Regions from separate parts of the Thioalkalivibrio sp. ALE28 genome, predicted to be linked through region 1. Evidence: predicted binding sites of a transcription regulator. Region 1 holds the regulator's gene; each other region holds the start of a gene.
What was found. Region 1 encodes FliA, which starts transcription of late flagellar genes. Its sites were predicted from a motif close to GCTAAAGTTNNNNNNNNNNCNGCCGATA; they were not measured.

Region 1 (4,200 bases):
CGCCCTGCGGGGCCGCCCGACCGCCCCCCTCGGCACCCCCGCCGCCGGCACGCGCGCCGCCACCGCCCTGGCCTCCTGCAGGGGTATCGGCGGGCGCGGCGGCCTTCTCCGGTTCGGCGGGTTCGGGCTTCGCCGACGGGGCTTCCGCAGGTTCGTCGTCTGCGGGGCTGGGGACTGCCCCGGTAGCGGCCGGCCCGGCGCCCTTGGCCTGCAACTCGTCCAGCAGGTTCTCGAATTCGTCGTCGGTGATCAGGTCGCCGGAGCTACCCTCACCCTCCGCAGCCGGTTCTTCTCCGGCCGCATCGCCCGCGGTGGAGCCCGTCTCCACGGGCTTCGGCGGCTGATCGCCGTGCAGGCTGTCGAGCAGGGCCTCGAATTCGTCGTCGGTGATCTCGTCACCGGCACCGACCATCGCGTCGCCATCCGCCGCCGGTTCCGCATCCGTATCCGCTTGCGGTTCGGGTTCTGGCTCCGGCTCGGGTTCCGGGGGTGGCGGCGCGGCGGGCTCCGCCGCCACGTCCTCGTTGTTCGCCATGCGCCGGAGGTTTTCCACCAGATCGGCCTCGGCGGGTGTGGGATCCACGCCGGAGCGCAGGTCCCCGAACATTACGTTCAGGGTGTCCAGCACCCGCAGCATGGTGTCCATCAGGTGACTGTCCGCCCGCCGCTCACCGTTACGCAGCAGGTTGAAGACGTCCTCCGCGTGATGGCACACGGTCACCAGGGGATCCAGGCTCAGGAAGCCGGCTCCACCCTTGATGGTATGGAAGCTACGAAAGACCGCATTCAGCAGATCCCGGTCATCGGGATTCTGTTCCAGGTCGATGAGTTGCTCGTTGAGCCCCTCCAGCAGTTCCCCGGCCTCGATCAGGAAGTCCTGAAGGATTTCGTCATTGGGGTCGATGGCCATTCAGTCTCTCCGGTCGCGTGGCGCCATTCGCATGAGGGGAACTGCCTAGAAGCCCAGGCTCGATAGCAGATCGTCCACCTCGTCCTGTCCTTGAACGACATCCGCGGCGGAATCTTGAGTCTTGGGCACGCTGGGACCGTGACCCTTGCGGTCCGCCTCGCGCTCCTCCTCGCGTTGTTCAAGCGACGCCTCGGCCGCCTCGACCTGCTCCATGCGCCCGCTGGAGAGCCGGATCAGGGACACCAGGTTCTCTTCCAGGTCGGTCACCAGCTGGATCACGCGGCGAATCACCTGGCCGGTAATGTCCTGATAGCTCTGTGCCATCAGCACCTCGGAGAGCAGCCGGCGCAGCTCCTCGGTGTCGTCCCCCGCCTGCGCGAAGAACGTGTCGAGCTCGCGGGCAAAGTCCCGGAACTCCTCCACTGAGAGCTGGCGGTTGCGAAAGCGCGTCCACTTCGCCGTCAGGTCGGCCGCCTGCTGGCTGAACGACTCCGCGATCGGCAGGCTCGACTCGATGGCATTCATGGTGTCGTGGGCCGCCTGTTCGGTCATCGTGACCACGTAATTCAGGCGTTCCTTTGCGTCCGGGATCTCCGCCTGGGTCAGTTCGACCAGACGCGAATCGCCGCGGAAGCTTTGCAGGGCCTCGTGAAGATCACGGGTCAGCTTGCCCAGCTCGTCGAAGAGTTCGCGGTCATAGGGGCGCGCCAGATCCTGCACCAGCGCCCGGGCGCCCGTGTCGTCGCCCGCCTCCAGCGTCTTGACCAACTGCCGCGCAAGCTCCAGCTGATCGTCGCGTGGTGGGTGTTCCTGTTCAGTCATGAGAAGCCTCTTGCGGGTACGGCGCGGAAGGTTTCGGACGACGCCCGCGGCGGTCGGTGCCACGGGCGTCGGGCATATCGGTCACAGGCCCATGATTATCCCTGTGCTTCAATGCGTTCGAAGATCTTGTCGATCTTTTCCTTCAGCGTCTCGGCGGTGAACGGCTTGACCACGTAGCCGTTCACGCCCGCCTCGGCCGCCTCGACGATCTGGTCGCGCTTGGCCTCCGCCGTCACCATCAGCACCGGCATGGACTTGAGGTTCGGGTCGGCGCGCACGGCCTTCAGCAAGTCGATCCCCGGCATGTTGGGCATGTTCCAGTCGGTGATCAGAAAGTCGAAATCGCCGTTCTGCAGCATCGGCAGCGCAGTGCTGCCGTCGTCGGCTTCCTGGGTATTGTTGAAGCCAAGATCACGCAACAGGTTCTTGATAATGCGCCGCATCGTGGAAAAGTCGTCCACGATGAGAATCTTCATTCCCTTGTCCACACGTCACTCCGGGATTCGTAGGGTGGGTTTTAGAATAACTGCAAAGCCGTACCGTCTTCGAGCCACGAACCCAGGCGGGCACGCAGTCGAATGGTGGCCTGACTTCGGATCTGGCTGACGCGCGACTCGGTCACGCCCAGCACGGCACCGATCTCGCGCAGGTTGAGCTCTTCGATGTAGTAGAGCGACAGCACCAGCCGCTCGCGTTCGGGGAGGTCGCCGAGGGCTTCGGCCAGTTCCTGACGGAACTCACCGGCCTCGAGGGTGCGGGCCGGCGACACCTCCTGCCCTTCGATCACGCGATCAGCCCCGTCGTCACCCCCGCCGAGGTCGTCCAAAGCGAACAGGTGGGCCCCGGCGTGATCCTGCAGCATCTCGTAGTACTGGTCGATCGGCACGTCCAGCTCGGCGGCGACCTCGCTGCCACGCGCCGCCCGCCCCTCGCGCGCCTCGACGGTCTGGATCGCCGCGGCAATACGCCGACTGTTGCGGTGCACCGAACGCGGTGTCCAGTCACTGCGGCGCAGCTCGTCGATCATCGCGCCACGGATGCGGATGCCGGCGTAGGTGGCAAAGGTCGCGCCCTGGCCGCCCTCGAACTGGCGCGCCGCCTCGAGCAGCCCGATCATGCCCGCCTGAATCAGATCATCCACCTGCACCGAGGCGGGGAGCCGCGCCATCAGGTGATGGGCGATGCGGTGGACCAGCTCGACGTGATCGGCAATCAGCTGTTCGTGTCCGCCGCTGGCCGCGGAGGTCGCCTGATAGCCGGAAAGTCGATTACGCGTCGTCATCATGCGCTCTGCAGCATCCGTTCCACGAAAAACCCGACGCCACCGTGGTCACCGCCCCCCACCGGCCAGCGGTCCACGGTCCGTGCCAGTTCGGCAAAGGCCTTCCCCGCCGGGCTCCCGGGGTACTGCTGTACCACTGGCGCGCGTTTCTGCACCGCCTTTCGCAGGTGATCGTCCATCGGAATATAGCCGGCCAGGTCGAGCACCACCTCCGGCAGGTAGTTGCCGCAGACGGTATTGAGCTTCTGCATCAGTCGCTCGGCGCCTTCGCGGCCGTCGACCATGTTCGTCACCATGCGGAAGCGACGCAGGCCATGATCGCGGTGCAGGACCTTGATCAGGGCATAGGCGTCGGTAATCGAGGCGGGCTCGTCGCAGACCACCACCAGGGTCTCCTGGACCGCGCGGCAGAACGACGTCACGGATTCCTGCAGGCCGGCCGCGGTGTCCACGATCAGCACATCCAGGGGTTTGCGATAGGCGCTGAAGGCATGGATCAGACCGGCATGCTCGGCCGGCGTCAGGTTGGCCATCGCCGCGATCCCGGAAGCCGACGGCACCACCTTCACCCCGTCCGGTCCCTGGACGAGCACATCTTCCAGGCTCTCCACATCACCGGTCACCAGGTCGTGCAGCGTGCGCTCGGGACGCATCCCCAGCAGCAGGTCCACGTTGGCCAGGCCCAGATCGGCGTCGAACAGCATGACCTCGCGCCCGAGCCGGGCCAAGCCCACCGACAGGTTCACCGATACGTTGGTCTTGCCCACCCCGCCCTTGCCCGAGGCAACCGCGATGACCTTCAACGGCTTGTTAGTGCGTGGCATAGCGCCCCTTCCCGACCGGTTGAATCAGTTCCAGCGTGGCGGGCTCCGCCGCCCGTGCCGGACGTGCCTGGGCGCGCGCGCGCCGCGGCGGTTCCATCTCCGCCAGGCGCTCGGCCGCCCAGGTCTCGCGGGCATTGGCCGCTGCCCCGGGTTCATCGGCGGCATCCTCCAGGGCCAGTCGGGTCAGATACCCGGTATCGACCCGGTGAAAGTCCTCGGCAATACGCTGGCCATCGCTGACGAACCCCAGCCCCAGGTGCTGATCGAGCAGTACGGACAGGACCTCGCCCAGCTCCTCGGCCTCGTCCAGCTTGGTCAGCACCAGCGCCGAGGGCTCCGCCTTGCGAAATGCCTCCAGCACC
Region 2 (4,200 bases), 300 kb from region 1:
TCACATAGGCGTTGACCCAGTAGTGATCGCCATTCTTGCAGCGGTTCTTGACCAGGCCCATCCAGGAGCGGCCGCCCTGGATGGTGTTCCACAGGTCCTCGAACGCCGCCGGCGGCATATCGGGATGGCGGACCACGTTGTGGTTTTTGTCGAGCAGTTCGTCCGGATCGAACCCGCTGATGTCGATGAAATCCGGGTTGACGTAGGTGATGGCCCCCTTGAGGTTGGTGGTGGAAAGGATGTTGGCACTCTCCGGGTAATCCACCTCGTTCCCGGTCACGGGCAGGTTGCGTTTCATGTTGTTCCCCTGATGGCCGAATCGTTGTTATTGGTGTCGCGTCGGCCGGACCGGTGCTGCCTGGGCGCCGGGTTATTCTTGTTGAATGGAAGCTAGTCCATATTCCCTCACAAAACAAATATATATCCAGGCGGTAATGGGTGGAGTGTCTTTTCATTGACGAAAGGCGTATAGTGCGTCTATCGAACGCCCCGCCCGTCAGCGTCCGTTCATCTGATCCAGAGCCATTCCGGTTCGCAGTGATCCCCCTGATTTCGTTTCCCCCGATGGGTGCTCTTGTTGAACGAGTGGCGGGTAGCGTTGGAGCATTCCATGACTGATACGACCTTTGCCGACCTCGGGTTGGCCGATACACTTTTGCGCGCGCTGGATTCCGCCGGCTACCAGCACCCGACTCCGATCCAGGCGCGGGCCATCCCGGAAGTCCTGAAGGGCGGCGACCTGCTGGCCGCGGCCCAGACCGGCACCGGCAAGACCGCCGGCTTTACCCTGCCGATCCTGCAGCGCCTTTCCACCAGTGATGCGCCCAAGCCCGGCAATGGCCGTCCGCGCTGCCTGGTGCTGACCCCGACCCGCGAGCTGGCCGCCCAGGTGCACGATTCCGTGAAGACCTACGGGCGCAACCTGAAGCTGCGCTCGATGACGATCTTCGGTGGCGTGAACATGAACCCGCAGATCAAGGCCCTGCGCGACCGCATGGACATCGTGGTGGCGACCCCGGGGCGTCTGCTGGATCACGCCAACCAGAAGACCATCGACCTGTCCGGTGTGGAGATCCTGGTCCTCGACGAGGCCGATCGCATGCTGGACATGGGCTTTATCCGCGACATCAAGAAGCTGATCGCGCTGATGCCCAAGAGCCGGCAGAATCTGATGTTCTCGGCGACTTTCTCCGACGAGATCCGCACGCTGGCCAACGGCCTGCTCACCCGCCCGGCGGAGATCGACATCGCCCCGCGCAACACGGCCGCCGAGAGCGTGCAGCAGAGTGTGCATCTGGTCGAGACCAGCCAGAAGCGCGAACTGCTGAGCCACCTGATCCGCACCAACAACTGGGAACAGGTGCTGGTGTTTACCCGCACCAAGCACGGCGCCAATCGCCTGGCCGAAAAGCTGTCCAAGGATGGCGTGCGCTCGGAGGCGATCCACGGTAACAAGAGCCAGGCGGCGCGTACTAAAGCGCTCAAGCAGTTCAAGTCTGGGCAGGTGCCGGTGCTGGTGGCGACCGATATCGCCGCGCGCGGCCTGGACATTGACCAGCTGCCGCAGGTGGTCAACTTCGAGCTGCCGAATGTGCCGGAGGATTACGTGCATCGCATCGGTCGTACCGGCCGTGCCGGCTCCGCCGGTGCCGCGCTGTCGCTGGTGGATGGCGAGGAGATCAAGTTGCTGAAGGGCATCGAGCGCCTGATCCAGCGCCCGATCGACCGCATCGAGACCGAAGGTTTTGCCGCGCCGAAGCCGGCCGCCAATGACGGCAACGGCAACCGCCGCGGCGGTCGTGGCGGCAAGCCGGGCGGCGGGGCCCGCAATGGCGCCCCGCGCAATGCCCGCGGTGGCAAGCCCGGCGGCGGTCGCGGCGGCAACGGCCGCCCGTCCTCCAACGGCAACCGGGCGGCGCGCAGCCGCTAGTCCGACGCGCCAGCGCCATACCGCGAACCCGCGGCCCCGAACTCCGGGCCCGCGGGTTTTTTCGTTCCGGGCCTGGCGGGGAGGGCTTTATTCACCACGAAGCACACGAAGGCACGAAGAAGGGCCAGGTCAAGGGCGAAAAGCGATAACAGGAAGGCTGGAAGACAGGAAGGGGCTGGTGTTGTGCGCCAGGTGATTGGCCCCAGTACAAGGCTAATCACAGCGTGTTGTGATTGCCGAGGGCCCGTAAACACTTCCAAATTTCGCGTCGTCCTGTGAAATGCTTTTGCCCTTGCCCTTCTTCGTGCCTTCGTGTGCTTCGTGGTGAATACGGTTTTCGAGTTGCGGCGAGGCGTTGGAGTTGAGCTGGATCAGGGCGGCGGGGGATGGGCCGGGCGATACTCTGGCGGGCTCAAGGCCGGGCGCGGGTGGTCGTTAACGAAGCCAAAGGAGGGTGTCGATGAAGATTGGACCGTTGGGTGGGCTGCGACTGAAGCTGGTGATCCTGGTGATCGTGGTGAGTACGGTGCCGCTTTCGATCATGGGCGGGGTGACGTTCCACACCATGAAGGGCGATCTTGCCGCGGGGGTGGATGAGGCCCTGGTGACGCAGCTGTGGTGGTTGCTGTGGGCTCTGTGGGTGGTCGCGTTCGTGGTGGCGCTGGGGATCGGCTGGTTCTATGCCAATGTGCTGACGCGGCCTCTGGAGCGCCTGGCCGAGGGGCTGGAGGCGATCGGCGAGGGGCGCGCGGATCTCGGCCACCGGGTGGAGGTCACCACGGACGACGAGATCGGGCGCACCGGCGAGGCCTTCAACACGGTGATGGGCCGGCTCTCGGGGCTGATCCGGCAGGTGGCGGATGCGGCCGACGGGATCGCCGCCTCCGCGCGGCAACTGGAGGGTCGCAGCAACGAACTGACCCGGGCGACCCACGAGCAGCGCGGCGACGTGGAGCAGGTGGTCACCGCGATGAACCAGATGTCCGCCACTGTGCAGGAGGTGGCCAACAACACCCAGAGCACGGCCGAGAGTGCCGGTCAGGCGACCCGGGCGGCGGAAGGCGGACGCACCGTGGTGCAGGCCACGCAGGGCGCGATCAACACCCTGGCCGGCGAGATCCGCCAGGCGAGCCACGTGATCAGTGAGCTGAAGGGTGACAGCGACAACATCGGCACCATCCTGCAGGTGATCGAGGAGATCGCCGAGAAGACCAACCTGCTGGCGCTCAATGCGGCGATCGAGGCCGCCCGCGCCGGCGAGGCGGGACGGGGCTTCGCGGTGGTGGCCGACGAGGTGCGTCATCTGGCTCAGCGAACCAACGACTCGACCGGGGAGATCCGCGAGATCATCCAGCGCCTGCAGGGCGGAGCGACCCGCGCGGTACAGGCGATGGAGGTGAGCCAGCAGCACGCCGAGACGTCGGTGGAGAAGGCCGGCGAGGCGGGCGAGACCCTGGAGTACATCCACGACTCGGTGACCACCATCGACGACATGACCCGCCAGGTGGCCAGCGCGACCGAGGAGCAAAGCCAGGTGGCGGAGGAGATCAACCGCAATATCCACCACATCAACGACATCGCGGTGCGCAACGCCGACGGGGCCAACGAGATGCAGCAGGCGGTAGAGGCCCTCGAAGGGCTGGCGCAGCAGCTACAGAACGAGGTTGCGGGTTTTCGTCAGCAGGGCTGATCCGGCCTGGCGTCAGAAGCCCCGGCGCAGGGCGTCGAAGCCCAGGGCGACGTCGTCGGGATCCGCGCCGGGCTCGATGCGCAGGCGGTCACGCACGGTGTCGCGGTCAATATGGGACGCCTCGATCGCGTCGTCGGGCAGGCGATACAGCCACCAGGCGAGCGCGGCCTGGGTGCGGGTCTCCGACCAGGGCTCCAGGTCCGTCCCGATCCGCTCGGCATGCGTGCCCAGCTCCGCGTCGAAGAAGGGCTCCAGTCGATCCAGCGCGGCGACCGGGTCGGGCAGGTCCGGACGTTCGCCATCCAGTGCCTCCACGGCGCGCGCCAGTTCCTGGCGGGCGATCTCCGGCCAGATCTGTGAGGGCAGGTAGCCCTCCATCGCCGGCCGTCCGCCGGCGGTGATGCCGTGCAGGTAGCCGCTGCGGGTGAGCAGATAGCGGTCGAGCGCCTCCAGCGCCTCGCGGGCCCACTCAAGGGTGTCGCGGTCTTCCAGTACCCGCGCCAGGTTGGCGAGCGCCGCGATGGCCTGGCCCGAGGTGTCGGCATAGGTGTTGCGGTCGACCCGGGGTGGATCGGTCTGC
Region 3 (4,200 bases), 130 kb from region 1:
TACCACGCCTAGCGAATCCCGCCGCTTGGGATAGCCCCGTCTCCAGAGATACCGGCTCGACGCTCCGCTCCGGCCGGGATGGCATGGAGGGGGTGGTCAAGAAGGGGTAAGCAGCCACGCCCAGACGCCGGAACGAAAAAAGCCGGACCCGTTGCCGGGCCCGGCTTCACAACACATCACGCTTGCAGGTGTAACAACAGCCTTCAGGCCTTGTCCGCCAGCCCCGTGCCGCCGAGCTCCTGCTCGGTCTGGAACTGTTCCACCAGGGCCAGTACGGCCTCCGGCGGGATCTGGCGGATCACCTCTTCGCGTTCTCCGTCCATCACTGTAATCACCGTGCGGCCGCTGCTGTCGTCCACGCTGAACTCCAGCGCCCGCTTCGTGGATTGCAGGTAGGAATTGATCGACTCGACCACCTGGTTGACCTCGTCCATGTCCATGGCCTCGATCGCCGGTCCGGTGGAACCACGAGCCGTTGATTCCGTATTACTGTCCGCACGAACCACGGCCTCCGGCCGCCCTTCGCCACGAACAAGACCCGCGCCGGAACCAGGAGCCTTGGCCCCCTCGCCCCCGCGCGGGTTCACTGCAACCAGCGGTGATGTGATATTGCCGATTCCATCACTCATATCGCTGTCCTCTTCAGAAGGGGAGGATGGCGCCCTCGCCATCCTCCCTCAACCAGAAGCCCGAGTGATCGAGCTTACTGCAGCAGGGCCAGCACGTTCTGCGGAACCGCGTTGGCCTGCGAAAGCACCGAGGTACCCGCCTGCTGCAGCACCTGGGCGCGGGTCAGCTCGGCCGTCTCGGCCGCGAAGTCCGCATCCTGGATCCGCGAACGGGCGGCGGACAGATTCTCCGAGGAGATCTCCAGGTTGGAGATGGTGTTCTCGAAGCGCACCTGAACCGAACCGAGCTCAGCTCGGAGACCATTTACTTGCTGAAGTGCAAGGTCAATTGTCCGAATCGTATCCGTGGCTTCCTGTCGTGTCGCTACGCTAACTCCATTCAGTGTGAAATCCTGACTAGCCACGCCTTCCAGGCCAAGCTCTGTGTCATCGGTTCCCGCGACATCGATATTCGTACCAATTTCCGCTTGGAGCTCGATCCCCCGAGCGAACACATCTGACTCCCCGGAACCGACGCCTGCAATCTCAAGGCCTCCACCGTCAACTACGGAGATTTCGATATCGGCATCTGACTCAAAAACGAGCTCACCGTTATCTACAGAGGCTGTAACACCCGTCTGCGAGGAACGCGCATTGATGCTCTCAGCAATGTCGTCGACGCCATCATCATCAGCAATCGAGATAGATACGCCGTTGATTTCCACCGCGCCAGCTGCCGTCGGCTCAGTGAAACCCAAGTCGTTGGCAGTTTCGACCCCAGAAGTGCGAACCGCCTGCACTCCGGTATCACCGAATTCCTGATTGATGGCGTTCACGACGTCATCAAGGGAGGTGGCCTCAGAAAGGTCAATTTCTACACCGTTGACCGTGATATCAGCCAAGTCACCAGCGCTGATACCATCACCTGCGGTACCGCCAGTAATCGCGTTGAGGGAAACAGCATCACCTTCGATCACTTCCCCACCCAATTGAGAACCACGCGCATCCACACCATCGACGGAGATAGTCTGATTACGATTCGCACCCACTTGGAAGATAAGATCTTCCAGAGATCCGTCCAAAATCCGGGTACCATTGAACTCAGTCGAATTGGCCACTCGATTGATTTCTTGGACCAATTGCTCAACTTCGTTGTTCAGCGCCTGCCGATCCGATGCAGAGTTAGTATCATTCGCAGACTGAACCGCCAGCTCACGAATACGCTGCATTGCATCACCGACAGTACCCAGAGCACCCTCTGCAGTCTGCGCGAAGGAGATCCCGTCATTGGCGTTACGCACGGCCTGGTTCAAGCCGCGGATCTGGGTGGTAAACCGCTCGGCGATGGCCAGACCGGCCGCGTCATCCTTGGCGCTGTTGATACGCAGGCCCGAGGACAGACGCTCCAGGCTCTGAGCCAGCGCGCCCTGGGAGTTGTTCAGGTTGCGCTGCGCGTTCAGGGAAAGAACGTTGGTGTTGATTACTTGGGACATGATCGCTCTCCTGTAGAGTCGTTCGTCACCGCCTCGGGCGGTTCTGGTGAACGGGCCGATCCCCGCTCTCAGGACCCTTAACGACCTGCCCTACAGAACCTTTAGCCCATCGTTGAAATTTTTTTCACCGCGGGTGGCAAATCGTTGCCGCTCGCGCCGCATGCGCCCTCCAACCCGCCACAGCCACGCCATCATCCGCACCACACACCCCGCCGTCACCCCAGCCGCATCGCAGCGGAGAGCCGGGACCTCCAGACGCCGGACCAGCCCCCAACCGACGGGCAGCCCGCACTGCAGAGATCCCAGATAACCGCTGCGCGGTTTGCGGGGTGGCGGTTCTGTGGAAGAAAGTTACGGAAACGGGGACCACGGGCCGGCCACCCCAGGGTGGCGACCACATCCCGTCATTGCGAGGAGCCGCAGGCGACGTGGCAATCGGCTGCATGTGGCAAGCCGTTTGATTCCCGCACACTTGCTCATTCCGAGCGATTGCTTCGTCGCTGCGCTCCTCGCAATGACAGGGGTGTGGTGGATTCGCGGCGGGTTCGCAGGATGACGGTGGTGGTTGGAGGCGAGACGGTTCGGGTATGTGACCCAGGGCCTTGATATACTTGAGCGATGCGCCTGAGCGACGAACAACAGACGGTTATCCGCGAGGAAGTGGCCCGTGCATTCGGGCCGGATGCAAACGTGAAGCTATTCGGCTCGCGCGTGGACGATACCGCGCGCGGTGGCGACATCGACCTCTACATCGAGGCGGACGGCACCCCGGATGACCTGCTGGACCGGGAACTCAACCTGTACGTCGCACTGCAACGCCAGCTGGGCGAACGCCGTGTGGATATCGTCGTACACCCACGCGGCGCGCCGCACCGCCCCATCGATACGCATGCCGACCGCACGGGTGTCGCCCTGTGACCGTCACGACGCCACCGCAGCGGCTCGCGCGGCTGATTAATCTGATGGATCGTGAGGACGAGTACCTGCTCGGCGTTTCAGAGGCTTTGTACACAGGCCCCGGAACTCAACCTTGGCTCCGCACCACCCACGCAACGCGATAGCCCCCACCGCCGGTACCGCTCCTGTAGGAGCCCAGCCCCCTGGGCGATTTCTTTCATCGATGCCAGATGTCCGACCCGATCGCCCAGAGGGCTGGCCTCCTACAAGTGTTGCCCCGACAACGGGGGCTCAGATCAGCCAGGTGGTGCCGATGCGGTGCTCGGGGGTGGCGCCGGGGATCAGGTCCATCAGGGCCCAGCCAAAGATGAGTGTGATGAAGGCGCCGCAGAAGACGGTGGCCACGAACAGGCCGATGCGGTTGCCGCGGCGCAACCCGAGGATGCCGCGCAGCGACCAGTACAGCAGCCACAGCGAATACAGAATCAGCAGCAGTCCGATGCCGTTGCCCCACGGCCAGGGAAAGGCGGCGGCGACCTTGGCGACCCAGGCCGGGAGCAGGCCGATACTGACCGCCAGCATGGCCCGGTCCGGGTCCCCGCGCCCCTGGAAGAGTTCGGCCAGGTAGTGCGCGGACCACGCCAGGCCCAGCACACCGATACTCATGGCGAGCACGCTGTAGACGCCAAACCCCCATACCCCGGGCATCGCCTCCGGCGGCAGCCCGGTGGGGATGAGCTGATACAGCCACTGACTGACGATCACGCTGAGCAGCAGCACCGGGAACGCCAGACGCAGAAAGATCTGCCACCAGGGCGGTGCCGGCTCGATCGCCTGGGCGTCGCGCACGACCGCCAGCGGGTTCACGAGCGAGCGCAGCGTCATGCGAGCCGGATAAAATCTCACGGGAACAGTCATCGGCAAATTATGTGGCAGTTACGTGACCATTCGATGACAGGCTTTCGCTGGTTTCCGAGATGTACCATCTACTCCTGGGCTGGGAGACGCATCAGTGGCTCGGTTGACGATTCGTTTGCCTGACGAAAAGTACGAACGCCTGAAGGCGCTGGCACGCGAACGTGGCACTAGCGTCAATCGGCTCGTGGACGAGATGGCCACGTTGATGATTGCTGAACACGATGCGGAAACTCGTTTCCGAGTGCGCGCCCAGCGTGGTCAGGGCCGGGAACAGGAAGGTCTGG
Region 4 (4,200 bases), on a different contig from region 1:
GCCGGCGGCGACATGGATGCCCTGGAGAAGATGGGGCCAGTGCAGTCGCAGCTCGACGCCATCGATGGCTGGAGCCTGCAGAACCGGGTGGAGACCACCATCTCCCGCCTGAGCCTGGACCCCGAGGCGGAGTTCGCCGCGCTGTCCGGCGGACTCAAGCGCCGGGTCTGGCTGGCACGCGAGCTGGTGCAGCGCCCGCAGCTGCTGCTGCTCGACGAACCGACCAACCATCTCGACGTGGCCGCGATCCGCTGGCTGGAAGAGTTCCTGCTCGAGAGCGGCCTGACCGTGGTCTTCATCAGCCATGACCGCCAGTTCATGGAGAGTGTAGCCACCCGCATCCTGGAGCTGGACCGCGGGCAGCTGTATGAACATCCGCCGTCGATCGAGGAATTCCGCCGCCGTCAGGCCGAACGCCTGGAGACCGAGGCCACCCAGCGCGCGGAGTTCGACCGCAAGCTGGCGCAGGAGGAGGCCTGGGTGCGCCAGGGCATCAAGGCACGGCGTACCCGCAACGAGGGGCGCGTGCGGGCACTGCAGGCCCTGCGCAAGAAGCGCGCCGAGCGTCGCGAACGCAGCGGCCAGGTCAAGATGAAGCTGAGCCCGGAACAGCGTTCGGGCCGGCTGGTGATCGAGGCGGAACACGCCGATTTCGGCTACGAAAAACCCATCGTCAGGGACGTGAACCTGCTGCTGCAACGCGGCGATGCCCTGGGCATCGTCGGACCCAACGGCGCGGGCAAGACGACCCTGCTGCGCGGCCTGCTCGGACAGATGGAGCCGCTGGCCGGTCACGTGAAGCTGGGCACCCAGCTGGAGATCGCGTACTTCGACCAGGCGCGCGCGCACCTCGACGAAGACACCACGGTGCAGGACGCGGTCGGCGAGGGGCGCGACCGGGTGATGGTCAATGGCGAGAGCCGGCACATTTTGTCCTACCTGGAAGACTTCCTGTTCCCGCCATCACGTTCCCGCCAGCCGGTGTCGGCGCTGTCCGGGGGCGAGCGCAATCGCCTGCTGCTGGCCAAGCTGTTCCTGCGCCCGGCAAATCTGCTGGTGCTCGACGAACCCACCAACGACCTCGATGTGGAGACCCTGGAGCTGCTGGAACAGCTCCTGATCGAGTACACCGGGACGGTGATCGTGGTCAGCCACGACCGCTCGTTTCTGGACAATGTCGCGACCTCGACCCTGGTCCTGCCGGGCGACGGGTCGGTGGAAGAGTTCGTGGGTGGCTGGTCCGACCTGCCCGAACGCGTCACGCAGCGGCTGCTGGAGGGCGAAACCGCGGCCGCCGCCCGCCCCGGCGCCCCGGAGCCGCGGGCCGAGCCCGCTCCCGAACCATCGCCGCAGACATCGGAAAACGCTACGGCGACCCCGCGCAAACTGTCCTACAAGGATGCGCGCGAACTGGAGGCCCTCCCGGCCCGGATCGAGGCCCTGGAGACCGAGCAACAGGAACTGACCACGGCGATGACCGATCCCGAGGCCCTGCGCGACGGTGAACGCATGCGCGACCTGCAGGCGCGGCTCGAGACCGTGGAGGCCGAGCTGGCCCACTGCTTCGAGCGCTGGGAGCAGCTGGAATCCGGTTGAGCGTCGGCGCGTCTACACTCGGGTTTCCGGCCACCCCTCAACTCTGCCGGGGGTCTGCCGTAACAGGGGTTGAATAGCCACCTTTCGGGTCCGCGCTCTCCGAGACCGCGGCCGGTTCGCGAAGCGCCCGGGACAGGGCGCGCTGAAGGAGTCATCGCATGCTGGACAAACTCTCCATTCGGGGGCTGCTGATTGCCGGGTTCGGCCTGGTCGTCGCCATCCTGATCATCAACTCCCTGCTGGCACTGCGCGCGATGAGCACGGGCAGTCAGGGGGTCGAGCAGCTCACGCAGGCTGACTACCCGGCCGTCGCCCGGGTCAACGATGTCGAGCAGCTGCTGCAGGAGAGCGCGGCGTTTCTCGGCTTCTACCTGATGAGCGAGGAGCAGTCGCATCGCGATGCATGGCAAAACGCGATGCGCGAGCTCGATGCGGCCACGCGGGCCCTGAACGAGAATCCGGTCATCGCGGCCGACGAGGAACTCGCCGCCAGCGCGACCGAGGTACGCCGCCTGGTGGATCAGTTCGCCAGCTTCGAGGACCGCCTGATCGAGGTGGCGGAGAACGCGGCCGAGAACATGCCGGCCCTGGGAATCGCCAACGCCCGGGCCAACCCGGCCAGCCGCGAGATGACCCAGCAGACCAACATGATGATCGACGCCGAGATGGCCCTGCCGCGCTTCCAGCGTTCCTGGGACCGTCTCGACACCCTGCATGAGCTGCGCATGTCGGTGGTCCAGGTCACCTCCAACCTGCGCGGGTTCATCGCCTTCCGCGATGACGCCTTCCGCGAGAACGTGCGCCTGTTCTCGACCCGCACCAACGACATCACCGCGCAGCTGATGGACCAGTTCGACGATCTCGACTTCGAACAGCAGATCGCGCTGGAAGACTTCCAGATGGCCCTGGATACCCAGAACACCGCGCTGGACGACCTGATCGAGATCCACGGCAGCGAACAGGCCCTCCAGGATGCCTACCTGATTCGGACCGAGATCGGCCCGCTGCTGGTCGAGGCCCGCGATCATCTGCAAGGACTCAGCGAGCGCATCACTGCCCGCGCCGAACGCAGCGCCGCCGCCCTGACCGCCGACATGCGCGCCACCCAGACGACCCAGGGCATCCTGGCTCTGATCGGCGTGATCCTCGGGCTGGCCGGCGCGGTGTTCATCATCCTGGTCGTGCGGCGCGCGCTGGCCCACTCCACCGCGGCGCTCGAGGAGATCGCCGATGGCGATGGCGATCTGAGCCGCCGTCTGGACGAGAACGGCCTGATCGAAACCGCCCAGCTCGGCCGTGCGTTCAACCGCTTCACCGACAAGATCGCCCAGGCCATCGGCCACGCACGCGGCAGCACCGAGACACTCAACCGCGCCACCGAGAACCTGAACCAGGAGGCCTACGAGGCCCGCGAGGCGGTCTCGCGCCAGCGCGACGAGACCGAGCGTGTCGCCACCGCGATCAACGAGCTGCAAAGCAGCGCCGAGGAGATCGCGCGCAACACCGACGCGACCTCCCAGGCCGGCCAGGAAGCCGGGGATGCGGTGAACAATGGCTCCGAGGTGATGGAGAAGAACATCGAGTCCATGGCCTCGCTGCTCGGCACCGTCGAGCAGGCCGCCGGGACCGTCTCCAAGCTGGGCGAGGACTCCAAGCAGATCGGGACCATCCTCGAGGTGATCCGCGGGGTCGCCGAGCAGACCAACCTGCTGGCCCTGAACGCGGCCATCGAGGCCGCCCGCGCCGGCGAACATGGCCGCGGCTTCGCGGTGGTCGCCGACGAGGTCCGCAAGCTCGCGACCCGCACACAGGAATCCACCGACGAGATCGAGTCCATGATCTCGCGCCTGCAAACCGCCACCACCAGTGCCGTCAAGGCCATGGAACAGGGTCAGGAAGAGGCCGAGTCGACCATGGAGCATACCGCCGAGGTCAACGGCGCCCTGCAGCAGATCCGGCAGTCGGTCACCACCATCGTGGAGATGACCGAGCAGATCGCGGTCGCTTCACGCCAGCAGAGCACGGTGGTCGAGGATATCAACCGCAATATCGTGCAGATCTCCGACGAGGCGGATCAGTCGGCCAACACCGCCGACCGGGTCAGCGCCGCCTCCGACGAGCTCAAGCAGGTGGAAAAGGAGATCCAGCAGGCCCTGGCGCAGTTCCGGCTCTGACCCGGACTACGGGCTACGGGCTACGGGCCTCCAGCCAGGCCCGGGCGGCGCGGCGCAGCCTGCGGGTGACGCCGCGCCGCCCGGATACCCCGAGCTCGCGGGCCAGCCGCGTCCAATCGACGGGCGCGGCCAGGGTCGTCTCCAACAGGCGGCCTTCCGGATCGGCCGGCGGGGCTGCTTCCAGCTGCCGCAACAGGGCCGGCAACGCCCATTCCAGCGGCCGCGCGCGGTACGCAAAGGCTCGAACCTCCGCGAGATCGGTGGCCGGGTCGGACTCCGACAGCGGCCGGGCCGTTTCCTCCAGGGCCGCACTCACCATGGCGGCGGCGGATGCGGGCAGGAAGCGTGGGTGCCACACCGACCAGTCGCGCCAGAAGGCGCGCTGGATTGGCTGCAGACCGGAGGCCGTGCGGGGCCGGAGTGCGCGCAG

Region 2: D105_RS0103735 (methyl-accepting chemotaxis protein) is a predicted target of FliA. The motif match lies at 2,341-2,368, and genes of this name have one in related genera.
Region 3: D105_RS0102980 (flagellin) is a predicted target of FliA. The motif match lies at 2,180-2,207, and genes of this name have one in related genera.
Region 4: D105_RS0111090 (methyl-accepting chemotaxis protein) is a predicted target of FliA. The motif match lies at 1,632-1,659, and genes of this name have one in related genera.

Annotation. Positions count from the first base shown of each region.
Region 1 is NZ_KB898094.1:52,873-57,072, reverse strand. Features, by position in the region: gene D105_RS0102375 (chemotaxis protein CheA) at 1-910, opposite strand, end outside; gene D105_RS0102370 (protein phosphatase CheZ) at 956-1,732, opposite strand; gene cheY (chemotaxis response regulator CheY) at 1,828-2,208, opposite strand; gene D105_RS0102360 (RNA polymerase sigma factor FliA) at 2,250-3,017, opposite strand; gene D105_RS0102355 (MinD/ParA family protein) at 3,014-3,838, opposite strand; partial or broken gene flhF (flagellar biosynthesis protein FlhF) at 4,007-4,200, opposite strand, start outside.
Region 2 is NZ_KB898094.1:354,413-358,612, reverse strand. Features, by position in the region: gene D105_RS0103745 (PAS domain-containing methyl-accepting chemotaxis protein) at 1-298, opposite strand, end outside; gene D105_RS0103740 (DEAD/DEAH box helicase) at 611-1,930, shown strand; gene D105_RS0103735 (methyl-accepting chemotaxis protein) at 2,391-3,620, shown strand; gene D105_RS0103730 (DUF255 domain-containing protein) at 3,633-4,200, opposite strand, start outside.
Region 3 is NZ_KB898094.1:186,355-190,554, forward strand. Features, by position in the region: gene D105_RS15335 (flagellar protein FlaG) at 204-671, opposite strand; gene D105_RS0102980 (flagellin) at 704-2,101, opposite strand; gene D105_RS0102985 (nucleotidyltransferase domain-containing protein) at 2,720-3,019, shown strand; gene D105_RS0102990 (YIP1 family protein) at 3,290-3,916, opposite strand; gene D105_RS0102995 (hypothetical protein) at 4,032-4,200, shown strand, end outside.
Region 4 is NZ_KB898103.1:94,001-98,200, reverse strand. Features, by position in the region: gene D105_RS0111095 (ATP-binding cassette domain-containing protein) at 1-1,596, shown strand, start outside; gene D105_RS0111090 (methyl-accepting chemotaxis protein) at 1,755-3,770, shown strand; gene D105_RS0111085 (GNAT family N-acetyltransferase) at 3,784-4,200, opposite strand, start outside.